One region of the Streptomyces sp. NPDC021356 genome, then DNA from elsewhere that is predicted to be linked to it. Evidence: riboswitches for the same ligand, from Rfam matches in the RefSeq annotation. Region 1 holds a riboswitch; each other region holds the start of a gene.

What was found. Region 1 has a riboswitch for cyclic di-AMP ahead of AB0G56_RS18240 (C40 family peptidase). Riboswitches for the same ligand answer to the same signal wherever they lie in the genome.
Positions count from the first base shown of each region.
Region 2: another riboswitch for cyclic di-AMP. It lies ahead of AB0G56_RS32870 (transglycosylase family protein); the one in region 1 lies ahead of AB0G56_RS18240 (C40 family peptidase).
Region 3: another riboswitch for cyclic di-AMP. It lies ahead of AB0G56_RS04605 (peptidoglycan DD-metalloendopeptidase family protein); the one in region 1 lies ahead of AB0G56_RS18240 (C40 family peptidase).
Region 4: another riboswitch for cyclic di-AMP. It lies ahead of AB0G56_RS34140 (M23 family metallopeptidase); the one in region 1 lies ahead of AB0G56_RS18240 (C40 family peptidase).

Region 1 covers NZ_JBFACU010000012.1:98,319-102,486, forward strand. The annotation lists gene AB0G56_RS18230 (helix-turn-helix transcriptional regulator) at 1-716, opposite strand, end outside; gene AB0G56_RS18235 (ATP-binding protein) at 937-1,395, shown strand; gene AB0G56_RS18240 (C40 family peptidase) at 1,491-1,964, opposite strand; cyclic di-AMP (ydaO/yuaA leader) riboswitch at 1,968-2,181, opposite strand; gene AB0G56_RS18245 (ANTAR domain-containing protein) at 2,597-2,956, shown strand; gene AB0G56_RS18250 (alpha/beta hydrolase) at 3,206-4,168, shown strand, end outside.
Region 2 covers NZ_JBFACU010000033.1:17,970-22,137, forward strand. The annotation lists gene AB0G56_RS32865 (transglycosylase family protein) at 1-1,161, shown strand, start outside; cyclic di-AMP (ydaO/yuaA leader) riboswitch at 1,344-1,509, shown strand; gene AB0G56_RS32870 (transglycosylase family protein) at 1,514-2,245, shown strand; gene eno (phosphopyruvate hydratase) at 2,569-3,849, shown strand; gene AB0G56_RS32880 (septum formation initiator family protein) at 4,061-4,168, shown strand, end outside.
Region 3 covers NZ_JBFACU010000003.1:105,072-109,239, forward strand. The annotation lists gene AB0G56_RS04595 (pitrilysin family protein) at 1-650, shown strand, start outside; gene AB0G56_RS04600 (pitrilysin family protein) at 647-2,035, shown strand; cyclic di-AMP (ydaO/yuaA leader) riboswitch at 2,290-2,451, shown strand; gene AB0G56_RS04605 (peptidoglycan DD-metalloendopeptidase family protein) at 2,464-3,222, shown strand; gene AB0G56_RS04610 (GntR family transcriptional regulator) at 3,501-4,160, shown strand.
Region 4 covers NZ_JBFACU010000036.1:21,223-25,390, forward strand. The annotation lists gene AB0G56_RS34130 (PrsW family intramembrane metalloprotease) at 1-467, shown strand, start outside; gene AB0G56_RS34135 (aldo/keto reductase) at 516-1,460, opposite strand; gene AB0G56_RS34140 (M23 family metallopeptidase) at 1,550-2,662, opposite strand; cyclic di-AMP (ydaO/yuaA leader) riboswitch at 2,674-2,831, opposite strand; tRNA gene AB0G56_RS34145 (tRNA-Met) at 3,260-3,333, opposite strand; gene AB0G56_RS34150 (dihydrofolate reductase family protein) at 3,390-4,168, opposite strand, start outside.

The DNA.
Region 1 (4,168 bases):
ACGACCACATCCAGATCAGAAGTGTTCGAAAATGAGAAGATGACGAAAGGGCCGGTCACGCCGATGTGCGCCCCGGCGGCGAACGGCAGGACCTGCAAGGACACTTGGGGCAGCCGCGCCGCCTCGGTCAGCCGCTCCAGCTGCCGGGCCATGATCTCGGGGCCGCCGACCTCCCGGCGCAGCACCGCCTCGTCCAGCACCGCGTTCAGCGTGAGCGGCCGGTCGGACCGCAGCACGGCCTGACGGGCCAGCCGCACCTCCACCAGCGCGTCCAGCCGGTCGTCGTCGAGTCCGTCCACGGCGGCCCGCGTCACCGCACGGGCGTACTCCGGTGTCTGGAGCAGCCCGGGGACGACCGAGGTCTCCAGCGTGCGCATCGCGCTCGCCTGTGACTCCAGACTGATGAAGTCCCGGTACGTCGGGGGCAGTACGCCGCGATAGGCGTGCCACCAGTGGTGCCGGCCGTCGCCGTCGTCGGAGCCCGCCAGCACCAGCAGCAGTTCCCGCAGCTGGGAGTCGCGGACCGCGTAGGCGTCCAGCAGTAACCGCACATCGGCCGGTTTCACCCCACTGGCGCCGGTCTCGATCCGGCTCACCTTCGACTGGTGCCAGCCCACGAGCCGGGCCGCCTCGCCGCTGGTGAGACCCGCGCCGGTGCGCAGGCTGCGCAGTTCGGCTCCGAGCTTGCGGCGGCGCACCGCGGGACCGTGCTGCATGGGACCGGCTCCTCACTACTTTCCCGGAAGGGTGTCAAATACGGTCTCCCGTCGCAGAGTTCACCGCTTCGAGGGACAGATATATGCACATCTCGGTGGATCGCCATCCGGGACCGGCCCGGTGGTGGCAATCTGGCGGCGAACCACCAGTCCGGGACCGTACTCGAAACCATCCGCTCCGTGTCCAACCGCGGTCCCGCGGGAAAGGGACGACGTCGCCATGGCAGACCACCTGGAAGCATCCGTCACTCTGCCGAGCGATCCCGCCTCGGTGGCGGTCGCCCGAAGCTACGCGGTCGGCACGCTGGCGGAGTGGGGCCTGCCGTCGGAGACGGACACCGCGGACACCGTGCGGCTCATCGTCTCGGAACTCGCCACCAACGCCGTACAGCACACCCTCGGCCAGTCGCCCACCTTCAGGGTGGACCTCGTCCTCGACCGCGACGAACAACTGCGCATCGGGGTCACCGACAGCCACCCGCGGTTCCCCAGACGACTGCCGGCCGCTGTCCAGCAGGACAACGGCCGGGGCATGGTGATCATCCGGTGCCTCACCGCGGAGTGCGGCGGCAGGGTGACCGTGCGGCCCACCCGTGAGGGCGGCAAGACGGTCAGCGTGGACCTCCCGTGGCCGGTGCGCCCCCAACCGGTCACGGCGGCGGGACGGCAGGAGCCCTAGGCGTACGGCCCTGTCGGCGGCTTCGTCGGTGTCCCCGACCGCCGCCCGGGGGCGGTGGCGACGCCCGCCGGGACCGCCGCCGCTTCCCGGGCGGGTCAGCTGACCCGGCCGTACCAGACGCTCCTGGTCCAGATCTTCTCCAGCTTCACCACGTCCCCGGTCTTCGGGGCGTGCCAGATCCTGCCCGAGCCGGCGTAGATGCCGACGTGGTAGACGTACGAGCCGGAGTGGAAGAACACCAGGTCTCCGGCCCGGCGGCTCCTGGAGGAGATGTGCCGCGACTTGTTGTATTGCTGCGCGGCCGTGCGGGGCAGCTTCTTGCCCGCCCTCTTGAAGGAGTACAGCGTCAGACCGGAGCAGTCGAACCTGCGCGGGCCCGTTGCGCCCCACTGGTAAGGGGAGCCCTTCTTGGACGCCGCGATCTGCAGCGCCTTCGTCGCCATGGTCGCGGCCGAGGCGTCGGAGGCGACGCCGGGCACCACGATCGAGCCGCCGACGGCGGCGAGGGTCAGGGCCGAGGCCGTGCCGGCCCGGGCCATGAGCGACGGGACACGATTGAGCGCAGTCATGCGCAACCCTTCGTCAGCCGCCTGTGAAGGATGACCTGTCGGATTCGGGCTGGCGAAGTAGCCCGGCCGCCCGCAAGCGGCTTCACCCCAAGGGCTGCTCGGCCCGGTCATGGTGTGACCGTGCCGGCGACCCGTCGTGCTCGGGTCCTCCACTCCTGCCGATCCACTTCCGTCGACCGGTCATCCGGGCGGCGGCAGGACTCGGCGTCCGCCCGGACCGCCCCGCCGTTGTGGCGGGGGCTTGTCGTCAGACAGGGATCTTCACCTATGGATGTCAGAAAATCCCAACGGAACGGGTCCTTTGTGCTGTTACTCACCACTCGCCCGTTCGGGTGGACGGTCGTGCGCTCGAACAACTGTCCGTGCACCCCGCAAGCCCGGGACCAGCAGCGGAAGATGTCGTTCCGCCATCCGGGAACGCGCGCCGTGCAACCCGAACGGCCCTGGAAAAAGAACGTTTGCCTACGCCGAAAGGAGGTACACCATTTGGGCCGTTTCGGCCCTCGTCCGCCGCAGGTGCCGGGGCCCTGCGGCGGACGGGTCCCGCGCCGCCCGCCTCCGGTCGTGCGCGCGGCCCTCATGCAGCAAGCTGGAGGCGGAACTCCGGCCGTTCGACGACCCAGGGGATCTCCATGGCGTTCTTCGCGATGTCCAGGCGGCACCCGCTCCAGCCGCTGTCCGTCACGGACCTGGTGGCGGAGCACGAGCGGCTGCACGAGGAGATCGACCAGTTGCAGCGCGCCCTGACGTCGCACGCCGTCATCGACCAGGCCATCGGGGCGCTGGTGGCCGTCGGGCGCGTCCCGCCGGACGGTGCCTGGCGGGTCCTGCGCGAGGTCTCGCAGCGCACCAACACGAAGGTGCGCACGGTCGCCGAGCACATCCTGAAGTTCGCCCAGGGCGGTGCGCTCTCGGACACCGAGCTGGAGGAGCTGAGGCGGGCGCTCGACCGCCAGGCCGCACGCGGGTCCGCGCGCCGCTGCGCGCCCTGAACAGCCCCGAGCCCTCCCGGCGCGCCGCTCCCTCCCCGCGCCCCGCCCGCGCGCACAGCGCCCCGCCCTGCCCGCGCGCACGGCGCCCGCAGGGCGCGCGCCGAACCGGCTCCGCTGAGCGGAACACCGTACGCCGGTTATCGGATTGGCAAAGAAGGTCAACAACCCCTGTTCTCAGACACCTCACAGCCGGAAGGATCCGCCGTACTCGATTCGCAACGATGTACGGGGAGGTCCCACTTGAGGGTCATGAGACCGAAGAACCGGGCTGTCGCGCTCGGTTCGGCCGGCGCGCTGGTGACGGCGACCCTGATAGCCGGCGCCGTGGCGGCCCCCGCGGCCAGCGCGGACAGCCGCCACGGCCAGGATCGTGAGGCCCGCGGCGCGGCGATCGCCGCGGACCGCGCCGCCAGGACCGGCATCGACTGGCAGGACTGCCCCGCCGACTGGGGGCTGGCCAAGCCCATCCAGTGCGGCTACGTCTCGGTGCCGCTCGACTACGCGCACCCGTACGGCAAGCAGATCAAGCTCGCCGTCGACCGCATCGGCAACACCGGCACCAAGGGTGAGCGCCAGGGCGCCCTCGTCTACAACCCGGGCGGACCGGGTGGCTCCGGCCTGCGGTTCCCGGCCCGGGTCACCGCCAAGAACCCCGTCTGGGCCAATGTGGCCAAGGCCTACGACTTCGTCGGCTTCGACCCGCGCGGTGTCGGCCACTCCACGCCCATCTCCTGCGCGGACCCGCAGGAGTACGTGAAGGCGCCCAAGGCGGACCCGGTGCCCGACTCCGAGGCCGACAAGCGCGCCCAGCGCAAGCTGGCCCGCGAGTACGCCGACGGCTGCTACGACCGCACCGGCCGCGCGATGCTCGAGCAGATGACGACGCCGAACACCGCCCGCGACCTGGACGTCATCCGCGCCGCGCTCGGCGAGAAGAAGATCAACTACCTGGGTGTCTCCTACGGCACCTACCTCGGGGCCGTCTACGGCACGTTGTTCCCGGGCCACGTGCGCCGGATGCTCGTCGACAGCGTCGTCAACCCGGCCCAGGAGAACATCTGGTACGAGGCCAACCTCAACCAGGACATCGCCTTCGAGGGCCGCTGGAAGGACTGGCAGGACTGGGTCGCCAAGAACGACGCCAGCTTCCACCTGGGCACCAACCGCGCCGCCGTCCAGGCCAAGTGGCTCCAGCTGCGCGCCACCGCGAAG
Region 2 (4,168 bases), on a different contig from region 1:
CCGCTGGTCGCCGCCAGTGGCGCGAGCGCGGCCGACGGCACCACGTGGGACAAGGTGGCCCAGTGCGAGACCGGCGGCTCCTGGAGCGCCGACAACGGCAACGGCTACTCCGGCGGCCTGCTGCTGACCCAGGACGACTGGGAGAAGTACGGCGGCCTCTCCTACGCGTCGAGCGCCGACCAGGCCAGCCGCTCCCAGCAGATAGCCGTGGCCGAGAAGATCCTCGCCGACCGCGGGCCCGGCGCCTGGCACACCTGCGGTCTGCTCACCGGGCTCACCAAGAGCTCCGGTGCGGCCGATGTCGACACGGGCGTGGGCGGCGACTCGTCGTCCTCGAACTCGAAGTCCGGCTCGAACGGCTCCACCGGGTCTTCCGGTTCGTCGCACTCCACCGGATCGACCGGATCGACCGGGACATCCGGCACGTCGGGCTCGTCCGGCTCCTCCGACGACACCGGCCGAACCGGCGACTCCGACGGCTCGGGCGGTTCCGGCAGCTCCGGCGTGAACGACCCCGGGCTGTCCGACGATACGCAGAGCGGTACGGACGACTCGTCCGGTTCGTCCGACTCCTCGGCGAACCCCCGCGGGACCGCCGGCTCGTCGCACGGGACCGGTGCCCCGGGCGACTCCACCACGAAGCCTTCCCCTTCGGACTCTTCAGACTCTTCGGGCTCCTCGGATTCTTCGGACCCTTCATCTCCGAATCAGGGCAACTGGTCCAAGTCCGACACGTCCCACGCTGACGGGACGCCCGAGGGCACCCCCTCGGCGGGTGCCGGTGACACCGTCGGTCACGACAACTCCGGTTCCGCTGACGACTACAGGCAGACCGCCGGCTCCTCGGCCCTAGTCGACACCGGTGCGCTCGGCGGCGGCCGGCATCGCGGCGGCAGCGCCGACGAAGGGGCCACGGAGGGCCGTACGGGCGCGACGGGCGGCCGGCACGCCTCCCGTGACGGAGGCGCCGCGCACACCGCCTCCGCCGCCTCCTACACCGTCCGCACCGGTGACTCCCTCACGTCCATCGCCGACTCCCTTGACCTCCACGGCGGATGGCACGCCCTCTACGACGCGAACAAGGGCGCCGTCGGCGCCGACCCCGACCACATCGTCGCCGGTCAGAGCCTGGATGTCCCCACCGAAAACGCCCAAAAATAAGGCGAGTTCAGGTCACACTTCGCGCCGAATGTCCCATTCGATGAAAGTGTGGGATGAGTCTCAGAAGCCCTGATCGTCTTTGAAATCCGGCGGATCACCTGTCTACGGTCATGACCGCTCGCCACCGCGAGCCCCGGCTGCCGCAACGCCGAATCCTGCCAGCGGCCGTACGGGAACAGTCGTCGCTTCGAGCGCCGTAGGCAGGAGCGGGGGACCCAAGGTAAGTGCCGCGCCGGGAAGTCGACCGGAGCGGCTGGGGGTGAAGCCGTGCCTCCCCAAAGGCACGGCCGGGCAACTCAACCGGCCCGAACCCGACAGCTCACCTCGCAGGCGTCGGTGAGGGGATCCTTCCATGCTGTTTTCCGGCAAGGGCAAGCATCGTCGTCCGTCCAAGGCCACCCGCGCCATCGCACTCGCCGGTGTCACCGGCGTCGCCGTCGCCGGCCCGCTGATGGCGGCCGGCAACGCCTCCGCCGCCACCTCCTCCGAGTGGGACGCGGTCGCCCAGTGCGAGTCCGGCGGCAACTGGTCCATCAACACCGGCAACGGCTTCTACGGCGGCCTGCAGTTCACCAACTCCACCTGGGCCGCGTACGGCGGCACCGCCTACGCCTCGCGCGCCGACCTGGCGAGCAAGTCGCAGCAGATCTCCGTCGCCGAGAAGGTGCTCGCGGGCCAGGGCAAGGGTGCCTGGCCGGTCTGCGGCAAGGGCCTGTCCGGCGCCTCCTCCAGCGGCGGCAGCAGCTCCTCGTCGTCCTCCTCTTCCTCCTCTTCCTCTTCGTCGTCCTCGTCGAGCAGCAGCTCCAGCAGCTCCAAGAGCAGCACCTCGACCCGTTCGACCGAGCAGCGTGCCGCCGACCGTTCCGAGACGCGTCCGGCCCCGAAGAAGACCGTCACCACCCCGACCGGCAAGAAGGTCAAGAAGGGCGACGGCGAGTACAAGGTGGCCGCCGGTGACACCCTCAGCTCCATCGCCGCCGAGCACGGCGTGCAGGGCGGCTGGGAGAAGCTGTTCCACCTGAACAAGGACATCGTCGACGACGCCGACCTCATCTACCCGGGCCAGCAGCTGCACCTGAAGTGACAGCGGCCCGCTAGCAGGACCCCAGGCCCTCCCCAGGCGCGGCCCCCATCATGGAGGCCGCGTGGGGTCCCCCCCGTCCCCACGGGCTCCCCGCCCCGGTGCGTGTTCCCCCGTACGCACCGGGGCGGGGCTTTTTCACTTTCCGTTCGTGTCCTCGTCCCCACGCCCTTTGTTCCGTGCTGGAACAATGTGTACCGTCACCCTGTCCACGGGACGGTCGGTCGGCCGGTCGGCGGCCCGGGACGGTTAGGCTCTAGTCGCAAGGCACCGCCGCAAGGCAGCCGCCCCGCACTTTCAGCGTCACATCCACGAAGGAGATGCTCGTGCCGTCCATCGACGTCGTCGTAGCCCGGGAAATCCTGGACTCCCGAGGCAACCCCACGGTCGAGGTCGAGGTCGGCCTCGACGACGGCAGCACGGGTCGTGCCGCCGTCCCCTCCGGCGCATCCACCGGCGCCTTCGAGGCCATCGAGCTGCGCGACGGTGACCCGAACCGCTACCAGGGCAAGGGCGTCGAGAAGGCCGTCCTCGCCGTGATCGAGCAGATCGGCCCGGAGCTGGTCGGCTACGACGCCACCGAGCAGCGCCTGATCGACCAGGCCATGTTCGACCTGGACGCCACCGACAACAAGGGCTCGCTCGGCGCCAACGCCATCCTCGGCGTCTCGCTCGCCGTCGCCCACGCCGCCTCCGAGGCCTCCGACCTCCCGCTCTTCCGCTACCTGGGCGGCCCCAACGCGCACCTGCTTCCGGTGCCGATGATGAACATCCTGAACGGCGGCTCGCACGCCGACTCCAACGTGGACATCCAGGAGTTCATGATCGCCCCGATCGGCGCGGAGTCCTTCTCCGAGGCCCTGCGCTGGGGCGCCGAGGTCTACCACACCCTCAAGAAGGTCCTGAAGAACAAGGGTCTGGCCACCGGCCTCGGCGACGAGGGCGGCTTCGCCCCGAACCTCGGCTCCAACCGCGAGGCCCTCGACCTCATCCTCGAGGCCGTCAAGGAAGCCGGTTACGCCCCGGGCGAGCAGATCGCCCTGGCCCTCGACGTCGCCGCCTCCGAGTTCTACAAGGACGGCAAGTACCTCTTCGAGGGCAAGGAGCGCTCCGCCGCCGAGATGACGGAGTACTACGAGGAGCTGGTCGCGGCCTACCCGCTGGTCTCCATCGAGGACCCGCTGTTCGAGGACGACTGGGACGGCTGGAAGGTCCTCACCGACCGCCTCGGCGAGAAGGTCCAGATCGTCGGTGACGACCTGTTCGTCACCAACCCCGAGCGCCTGGCCCGCGGCATCGAGGAGGGCACCGCCAACGCCCTGCTGGTGAAGGTGAACCAGATCGGTTCGCTGACCGAGACCCTGGACGCCGTCGAGCTGGCCCAGCGCAACGGCTTCAAGTGCATGATGTCCCACCGCTCCGGCGAGACCGAGGACGTCACCATCGCCGACCTCGCCGTCGCCACCAACTGCGGCCAGATCAAGACCGGCGCCCCGGCCCGCTCCGAGCGCGTCGCCAAGTACAACCAGCTGCTGCGCATCGAGGAGATCCTCGACGACGCCGCGGTGTACGCCGGCCGCAGCGCCTTCCCGCGCTTCAAGGGCTGAGCCGCACCACGCCTGAAGGGCTGAGCCGCACCACGCCTGAAGGGCTGAGCCGCACCACGCCTGAAGGGCTGAGCCGCGCCACGGCCGGGCCGAGCCGCAAAGGGTGAGGCTTCGCCAGTCGTCCGTACGTCCCCGCACCCGGTCCCGTACCGTGTCCGGGGACGTACGCGCGTGTGCGGCACGTACGAGGTGACCAACGGGAGGCGCGACGATGGCCGTGAAGGACCGGGACCGGTTCTCCACCGCGACCAGGCTCAGGGTGCTCGGCGAGCAGACCGCGGCCCGTGTCTACCGCTCGCAGTCCCGGCGGCAGGCCCGC
Region 3 (4,168 bases), on a different contig from region 1:
TGCCCGACGTCCTCGGCGGGCAGCTGCGCGAGGTCGTCGAGGAGGAGGTCCCGGCCCGCGCCCTGATGGCCGCCTACCGGCTCCCGCACGACGGCACGCGCGCGTGCGACGCGGCCGACCTCGCCCTGACCGTCCTCGGCGGCGGCGAGTCCTCCCGGCTGTACAACCGCCTGGTGCGCCGCGACCGTACCGCCGTCGCGGCCGGGTTCGGCCTGCTGCGGCTGGCCGGCGCGCCCTCCCTGGGCTGGCTCGACGTGAAGACCTCCGGCGACGTCGAGGTACCGGTCATCGAGACCGCCATCGACGAGGAGCTGGCCCGCTTCGCCGAGGAGGGCCCGACCGCCGAGGAGATGGAGCGCGCCCAGGCCCAGCTGGAGCGCGAGTGGCTGGACCGGCTCGGCACCGTCGCGGGCCGCGCCGACGAACTGTGCCGCTACGCCGTCCTGTTCGGCGACCCGCAGCTCGCCCTGACCGCCGTCCAGCGCGTACTGGAGGTGACGCCCGAGGAGGTCCAGGAGGTCGCCAAGGCCCGTCTGCGCCCCGACAACCGCGCGGTCCTCGTCTACGAGCCGACCGCCCCCGACGCACAGGAGCAGGCACCGGACGCGGACGCCGCGGCCGGCGAAGACACCGAGGAGACGGCGAAGTGACCGAGCTGGCCACCATGGACTTCCACCCCCGCCCCCAGGCGGGCGAGGCCCGGCCGTGGGCGTTCCCGGCCCCCGAGCGCGGCACGCTGGACAACGGCCTGACGGTGCTGCGCTGCCACCGTCCCGGCCAGCAGGTCGTCGCCGTCGAGGTGCTCCTCGACGCGCCCCTGGACGCCGAGCCGGCCGGCCTGGACGGCGTCGCCACCATCATGGCGCGGGCCTTCTCCGAGGGCACCGACAAGCACTCCGCCGAGGAGTTCGCCGCCGAGCTGGAGCGCGCGGGCGCCACCCTGGACACCCACGCCGACCACCCCGGCGTACGGCTCAGCCTGGAGGTCCCGGCCTCCCGCCTGGCCAAGGGGCTCGGGCTGCTCTCCGACGCACTGAGGGCGCCCGCGTTCGCCGAGTCCGAGGTCGAGCGGCTGGTGCGCAACCGGCTCGACGAGATCCCGCACGAGCTGGCCAACCCCTCCCGCCGCGCCGCCAAGGAACTCTCCAAGGAGCTGTTCCCGGCCGGCACGCGCATGTCGCGGCCGCGCCAGGGCACGGAGGAGACCGTCCGCGCCGTCGACGCCTCCGCCGTCCGCGCCTTCTACGACCGGCACGTGCGGCCCGCGACCGCCACCGCCGTGGTCGTCGGCGACCTCACCGGCATCGACCTCGGCGAACTGCTCGGCGAGACCCTGGGCGCCTGGACCGGCTCGCCGGCCGAGCCGCGGCCGGTGCCGCCGGTCACCGCCGACGACACCGGCCGTGTGGTGATCGTGGACCGGCCCGGCGCCGTGCAGACGCAGCTGCTCATCGGCCGCGTCGGACCCGACCGGCACGACCGCGTGTGGCCCGCCCAGGTGCTCGGCACCTACTGCCTGGGCGGCACCCTCACCTCCCGCCTGGACCGCGTCCTGCGCGAGGAGAAGGGCTACACCTACGGGGTGCGCTCGTTCGGCCAGGTGCTGCGCTCCGCGCCCGACGGCACCGGCGCGGCGATGCTCGCGATCAGCGGCTCGGTCGACACGCCCAACACCGGCCCGGCCCTGGACGACCTCTTCACGGTGCTGCGCAAGCTCGCCGCCGAGGGGCTCACCGAGGCCGAGCGGGACGTCGCCGTGCAGAACCTCGTCGGTGTGGCGCCGCTCAAGTACGAGACGGCCGCCGCCGTGGCGAGCACGCTGGCCGACCAGGTCGAGCAGCACCTGCCGGACGACTACCAGGCGACGCTCTATCAGCAGCTCGCCGAGACCGGCACGGTGGAGGCCACCGCGGCGGTCGTCAGCGCGTTCCCGGTGGACCGGCTGGTGACGGTTCTCGTCGGTGACGCGGCGCAGATCAGGGAGCCCGTCGAAGCCGTCGGCGCCGGCCCGGTGACCGTCGTCGCCGCCGAGTAACGAAGGCCGGGAGCCGCGGGGGTGACCGAGAGGCAGCTACGCGGGAGCCCCGGAGAAGACCGAGAGTCAGGTACGCGGGAGGCCCTGGTGACCGAGGCGTCACCAGGGCCCCGTGATGTCCGGATTGCGGGAGAGACCGCCTGTCTGCCCTGTGGGCTGCGCTACAAAAACGCGGATCCGTTTGGGATGCGGAAGCGGCCCCGTCTAGCGTCGGTCCGGCTGTTCGTCGGGCAGTGCGCCGCACCCGCGGCACCGGACAGTCATCGCCGAGTCCCCGTACGGCGCGAGCCAGGGGAGCCGGGGACCCACGCAGTCCCTGGGGTGAATCGGACACCGCGCGCCGCGCGCGGGGCCCGTAGGAGACCTTCCTGCTCCGAACCCGTCAGCTAACCCGGTAGGCGAGAGGGAAGGAAAGGACCAGCCACCACATGGCGTTCACGCGCGCCACCGGGAAGCACCGTCGCCCCAGCCGGATGCAGCGAACCACCGCCCGCGCGGCGGGCGTAGCGGCCCTCACCACCACCGGTGTCATCGGCACCCTCGCCGCCTCCCCGGCCCTCGCCGCCGAGACCCCCGCCCCGGCGGACACGGGGCTCACCCCGGTCGTCACCCTCGGCGACACCGTGGCCGAACGGGTCGACGCGCAGGCCACCGCCCAGCTGGATGCGGCCCGGCAGAAGCAGGCCGAGGAGGCCGCGCGCAAGCGGGCCGCCGAGCAGGCGAAGAAGGCGCGCGAGGCCAAGGAGCGGGCCGCCCGCGAGGCCGAGCGCCGGCGCCTCAACACCTTCGTGCCGCCGATCACCGGCTCCTACGTCTCCACCGGCTACAAGACCGGTGGCTCCCTGTGGTCCTCCGGTTCCCACACCGGCATCGACTTCCATGCCGCCGCCGGCACCGAGGTGCACGCGGTCGGCGTCGGCACCGTCGTGCAGACCGGCTGGGGCGGGGCGTACGGCAACCAGATCGTGATCAGGATGGCCGACGGCATGTACACCCAGTACGGTCACCTGTCGTCCATCGGCGTCTCGGTGGGCCAGCAGGTCACGCCAGGTCAGCAGATCGGCCTGTCCGGCGCCACCGGCAACGCCACCGGCCCGCACCTCCACTTCGAGGCGCGCACCACCCCGGACTACGGCTCGGACGTCGACCCGATCGCCTACCTCCGCAAGCACGGCGTGCCCGTCTGAGGCGGCACACGCCCGAGGGCGTGAAGCGCTGACCGTCAGGCAGAGCCCCGGCCCACCGGCCGGGGCTCTCCGCATTCCGGCGCCTGTTTCCGTACTTCAGCACTTCCGCACTTCCGCACTTCCGCACTTCCGTGCTTCCGTGCTTCCGTGCTTCCGTGCTGTCCAAAAAAATATCCCCGGATTCCTTCACGCCGTCGGAAATTCCCGCGCGTTGTCATAGAGTCACGGAACACGCGTTCATCGCGGGAGTTCCACGGGGATCAATGCGGAGGTCGGTCATGCGCGTTCCGGCGCACGCGGTGTGCACGGCGATCCGGGACGACATCGTCGCCGGGGTCCACGAACGCGGCACCAGGCTCACCGAGGAAGTCCTCGCACGCCGCTACGGCGTCTCGCGCGTGCCCGTGCGCGAGGCGCTGCGCACCCTGGAGGCCGAGGGCTTCGTCGTGACCCGGCGGCACGCGGGCGCCTGCGTCGCCGAGCCGACCGAGCAGGAGGCCGCCGACCTGCTGGAGATGCGCCTCCTGCTGGAGCCGCTGGGTGCCGCGCGGGCCGCCCAGCGGCGCACCGAGGCCCATCTGAAGGTGCTGCGAGGCCTGGTCAGGCTGGGGCAGGAGCGGGCGGTGAGCGGCGGCGGCGAGGAACTGCGGTCCCTGGCGGCCTGGTTCCACGAGACCCTGGCCCAGGCCTGCGGCAGCGCCGCGCTGAGCACCGTACTGGCGCAGGTGCGGCACAAGATCGCCTGGATGTACGGGGTGCCGGACGCGGCCGACCCGGTGGAGGCGTGGGCCGAGCACGGGGCGATCACGGACGCCGTGGCACGCGGCGACACCGAACGCGCCCGGGCACTCGCCGCCCTGCACACCGAACGGGTGACCGCCGCGCACCGAGTGAGGACTCTGAAACGTCCCCTCAACACATCGGGCGGACGGAATTAACACGACTG
Region 4 (4,168 bases), on a different contig from region 1:
CCGCCGCCGGGTGGCTCACCCCCGCCGAACCGTTCGCCCTCGGGTCGATGCGGGCGCGCCGGCTGGCCCGCGAGTACGCCGGCCGGCACCTCGGCAAGCCCGCGGCGCGGACCGTCGCGCAGTACGAGGCCTACGCGACCTCGCTGGCGTTCCTGCGCCGCCGGGGGCGCCTCGGGCGGGCCGGCGCCGACTTCGGCGTGCGCGAGCGGGAACTGCTGCACGAGCTGTGGCGCAGGCGCGAGGTGGCCCAGCCCGCCCTGGACCACGCGGCACGGATGACCGCACCGCCGGTACGCGTCTTCGCGGCGCCCTGGCCGGCGTACGGCCTGTACGGCTACGGGCACGGGCACGGGCACGGACAGCCTCACGGCCGCCCGCCGCTTCCGTACGGGCAGGGTCCGTACGGGCAGCAGGGCCCGTATGCGCAGCCTTCGTACGGGCAGAGTCCGTACGGGAGTCATCGGTAAGCCGCGGGCCGTGAGACCGCGCAGCCAGGGGGCCGTGGGCCGCGAGGCTCAGGCAGATGCCTGGGTGAGCCGCGCGACCTCTTCGTCCGTGAGGTCCAGCTCCGCCACCGCCAGCAGGGCGGGGAGCTGTTCCACCGTCCGGGCCGAGGCGATCGGGGCGACCACCGTCGGCTGGGCCGCCAGCCAGGCCAGGGCCACCGTGGCCACCTCGGCGCCACGGGCGCGGGCGACCTCGTCGAGCGCGGTGAGGACCTTCTGGCCGCGCTCGGTCGCCAGGTGCTTGGCGGCGCCCCCGGCGCGCGGGCTGTCGACCGTCGCGCCCGGCCGGTACTTGCCGGTCAGGAAGCCGGAGGCCAGCGCGTAGTACGGCACGGCGGCGAGGCCTGCCCGCTCGGCGAGGTCCCGCAGGCCGCCCTCGTAGGTGTCACGGGAGACGAGGTTGTAGTGCGGCTGGAGCGCCACGTACCGCGCGAGTCCCTCGCGCTCGGAGAACTCCAGCGACGCGGCCAGGCGCTCGGCGGAGATGTTGGAGGCGGCGATGTGCCGGACCTTGCCCGCCTTCACCAGTTCGTCGAGCGCGCCGATGATCTCCTCGACGGGCACCTCCGGCCGGTCGAAGTGCGTGTAGTAGAGGTCGATGTGATCGGTGCCCAGACGCTGGAGGGAGGCGTCGGCCGCGGCCCTGATGTTGGCCGCGGACAGGCCCTGGAAGTCGGGGTGCTGGCTGACCTTGGTGGCGATGACGACGTCGGAGCGGTTGCCGCGCTCCTTGACCCACTTGCCGATGGTCGTCTCGGACTCGCCGCCGTGGTTGCCCTCCACCCACGCCGAGTAGGAGTCGGCGGTGTCGATGAAGTTGCCGCCGGCGGCCGTGTAGGCGTCCAGGACCGCGAACGACCGCGCCTGGTCGGCGGTCCAGCCGAAGACGTTGCCGCCGAGGGCGAGGGGGAAGACCTCGAGGTCGGACGGGCCCAGCTTGCGCAGAGAAGTCATGTCTCACATCAACGACCAAGGCGGAGCGCTCCATTCCGCGCCCCGCCGGTGGCCGGCGCAAAGCTTGCGCAAACCACCCGGTCGGAGCGTCAGGGAGCGAGGCCCTTGCCCTGGAGCCACGCCATCGGGTCGATGCCGGCGGCCTGGCCGTCGGGGTGGACCTCCAGGTGCAGGTGGGGACCTGTGACGTTGCCGGTGGCGCCCACCCGGCCGATGACCTCGCCGGTGCTCACCTTCTGGCCGGCCGTGACGTTGATCGACGACTGGTGGCAGAACCACAGCTCGGTGCCGTCGTCCAGGGTGAGGACCGTGCGGTACCCGTAGGCGCCGGCCCAGCCCGCCTCGGTGACGGTGCCGCTGTGGACGGCCTTGATCAGGGTGCCGGTGGGCGCGGCGAAGTCGAGGCCGGTGTGGTGCCCGGAGGACCACATGGAGCCGGCCTGGCCGAAGGTCGAGGTGAGGGTGTACGAGGAGGTCGGCAGCGTGTACTGCTTGGCGAGGGTGGCCAGCCGCGCCGCCTCGGCCTTCTTCCGGGCCTCCTCCTCCGCCTTCTTCTTCGCGGCGGCGGCCTTGACCTCGGCCTCCTCCTTCGCCTGGGCGGCGGCCTGCTCGGCCTGCCGGGCGGCCTTCGCGGCAGCCGCCGCCTCGGTGGCCGCCCTGGTCTTCGCCTCGGCCTGGTTCTGCTGCTGCTCGGCCTGGGCCATGATGCGGTTGCGCAGCGCCTCGCCCGCGTCGGAGGCGCGCTGCGCCGTCGTCCCGGTGGCTTCCGTCGCGTCGGTCGCGTCAGCCGCGTCGGTCGCGCCGGCCCGGGCCGCCGTGACGTCGCTGAGCGCGGTCGCGGAGCCCTCGGGGCCGTCGTGGCCGGAGCCGTCGAAGAGGGCGCCCACGGCGGGCAGGCCGTGCAGGTCGGGGAGATCGGGCAGGGCGATCGAGACCGGCGGCTTGCCGGTGTTGGCGCTGGCCATGCCACCCGCGCCGACGGCCGCTATGACGCCCACGCCGAGCACGGTGGAGCTGCGGGCGAGCCCGCCGCCGCGCGGCTTGGCGACCCGGTGCCGGCCACGGACGGGACGGAGGGACTCCTCGGTGGGGTTCCACTCCTCCCAGGGGCCCTCGTCGGGGCGCCGGCCGCCGTAGGCGAAGGACTCGGTGCGCTCGCTCGGCACGGACGGGGCTTCTGAGGCAGGCCGGTTGGACGCCACGCGGGCGTGCTCCTTTCCTTCCGTCTCGCCTACCGGGTTAGCTGACGGGTTCGGAGCGGGAAGGTCTCCTACGCGCGTCAACCAGCCGTGTGCGTACGGCGGATGGCGCCCGATTCACCCCAAGTTGGTGGTTCCCCGGTTCCCTCGCGGGATTCGGCGCGCGCGCACGGAGCCGCCTCGGGTGACGGCTGGGACGACCGCGCTGCGTTATCGAACGTTAATAGACTCGGGGCTCCGATTCCAAGCCGCCCGGCTTGATCATTAAACCTTTTTGGCCAGGATCTACGTCTCACAGGTGATGAAACCGGGGCAAGTTGACTGGATTTCAGGCCACTCAAGGGCCCTGTCGAGCCCGGACACCTGCAGACGTTCTACTGATGGTGTGTCAGTTGTTATGCGGACGGGGACCGCTCGCTCACGACACGTGACGATGACTCGCGTCGATACCCGGGCCGGTACCCGGGGCGGTAGCCGGGTCGATACCCGGGCCGGTAGCCGGGGCGATGTCTCGGACCGACAACCCGGGCCGATGACCCGGCGGCCGGAGAAAACACTCAGGGCCGGAATTCTCATCGAATTCCGGCCCTGAGCCTTCAGTAGCGGGGACAGGATTTGAACCTGCGACCTCTGGGTTATGAGCCCAGCGAGCTACCGAGCTGCTCCACCCCGCGTCGGTGAAACCAGTGTACGCCATCCTGGGGGTGGAATGCACACGCGTGCACACGCGTCACAGCAGGTGGCGGTTGGGCGCCTTGGCCCGGCCCTCGAACTCCGGCAGGACGACGACGTCCGTGCCCTCGCGCGCCAGGACCCCGGTGCCGTCGGCCGCCTTGACGAACGTGTCCGGCTCCCGCCAGGCCGTGACCACCCGGCGTACCCCCGCGTCCAGAATCAGCCGGGCGCACGGTCGCGGCCGGGAGGCGCGTCGGGCGCACGGTTCCAGGCTGCTGTACACCGTCGCCCCCGGCAGACGCGGGTCCGCCGGGTCGATCTTCGCAAGCGCGGCCTCCTCCGCGTGCACCACCGGATCGCCGGCCTCGCGCGAGTGGCCGCGCGCCAGCTCGGTGCCGTCGGCGGCCACCACCACCGCGCCCACGCTGAACGCCGTCCGCGACGGCGGGCACTCCCCGGCCAGCTCGCACGCGATCCGCAGCCAGTGCCGGTCGGCGGGGGCGGCGTCGCCTCCGGCGCCGGGTTCCGTGGGCTCGTAACGCATGAGGACGACGTCCCCGAGGGCCCGCGTCTCCACCAGCCGCAGCCGCCCCCTCTGGTACGCGCCCGGCCCGAACAGCCGCGGTGCCCGCGGGTCTCCCACCAGCAGCGGCGCAAGCACGAGCTGCAGCTCGTCGGCGAGGTGCAGCTGGAGCAGCTGGGTGTGCACCGTGCCGCCGCCCTCGACCATCAGCCGGCGGACCCCGCGCACGTCGTGCAGGTGTGCCAGCAGCCGCCGCCAGTCGAGTTCGCCGCCCAGCGACACGACGGAGACGGTGCCGGAGCCGGTGTCAG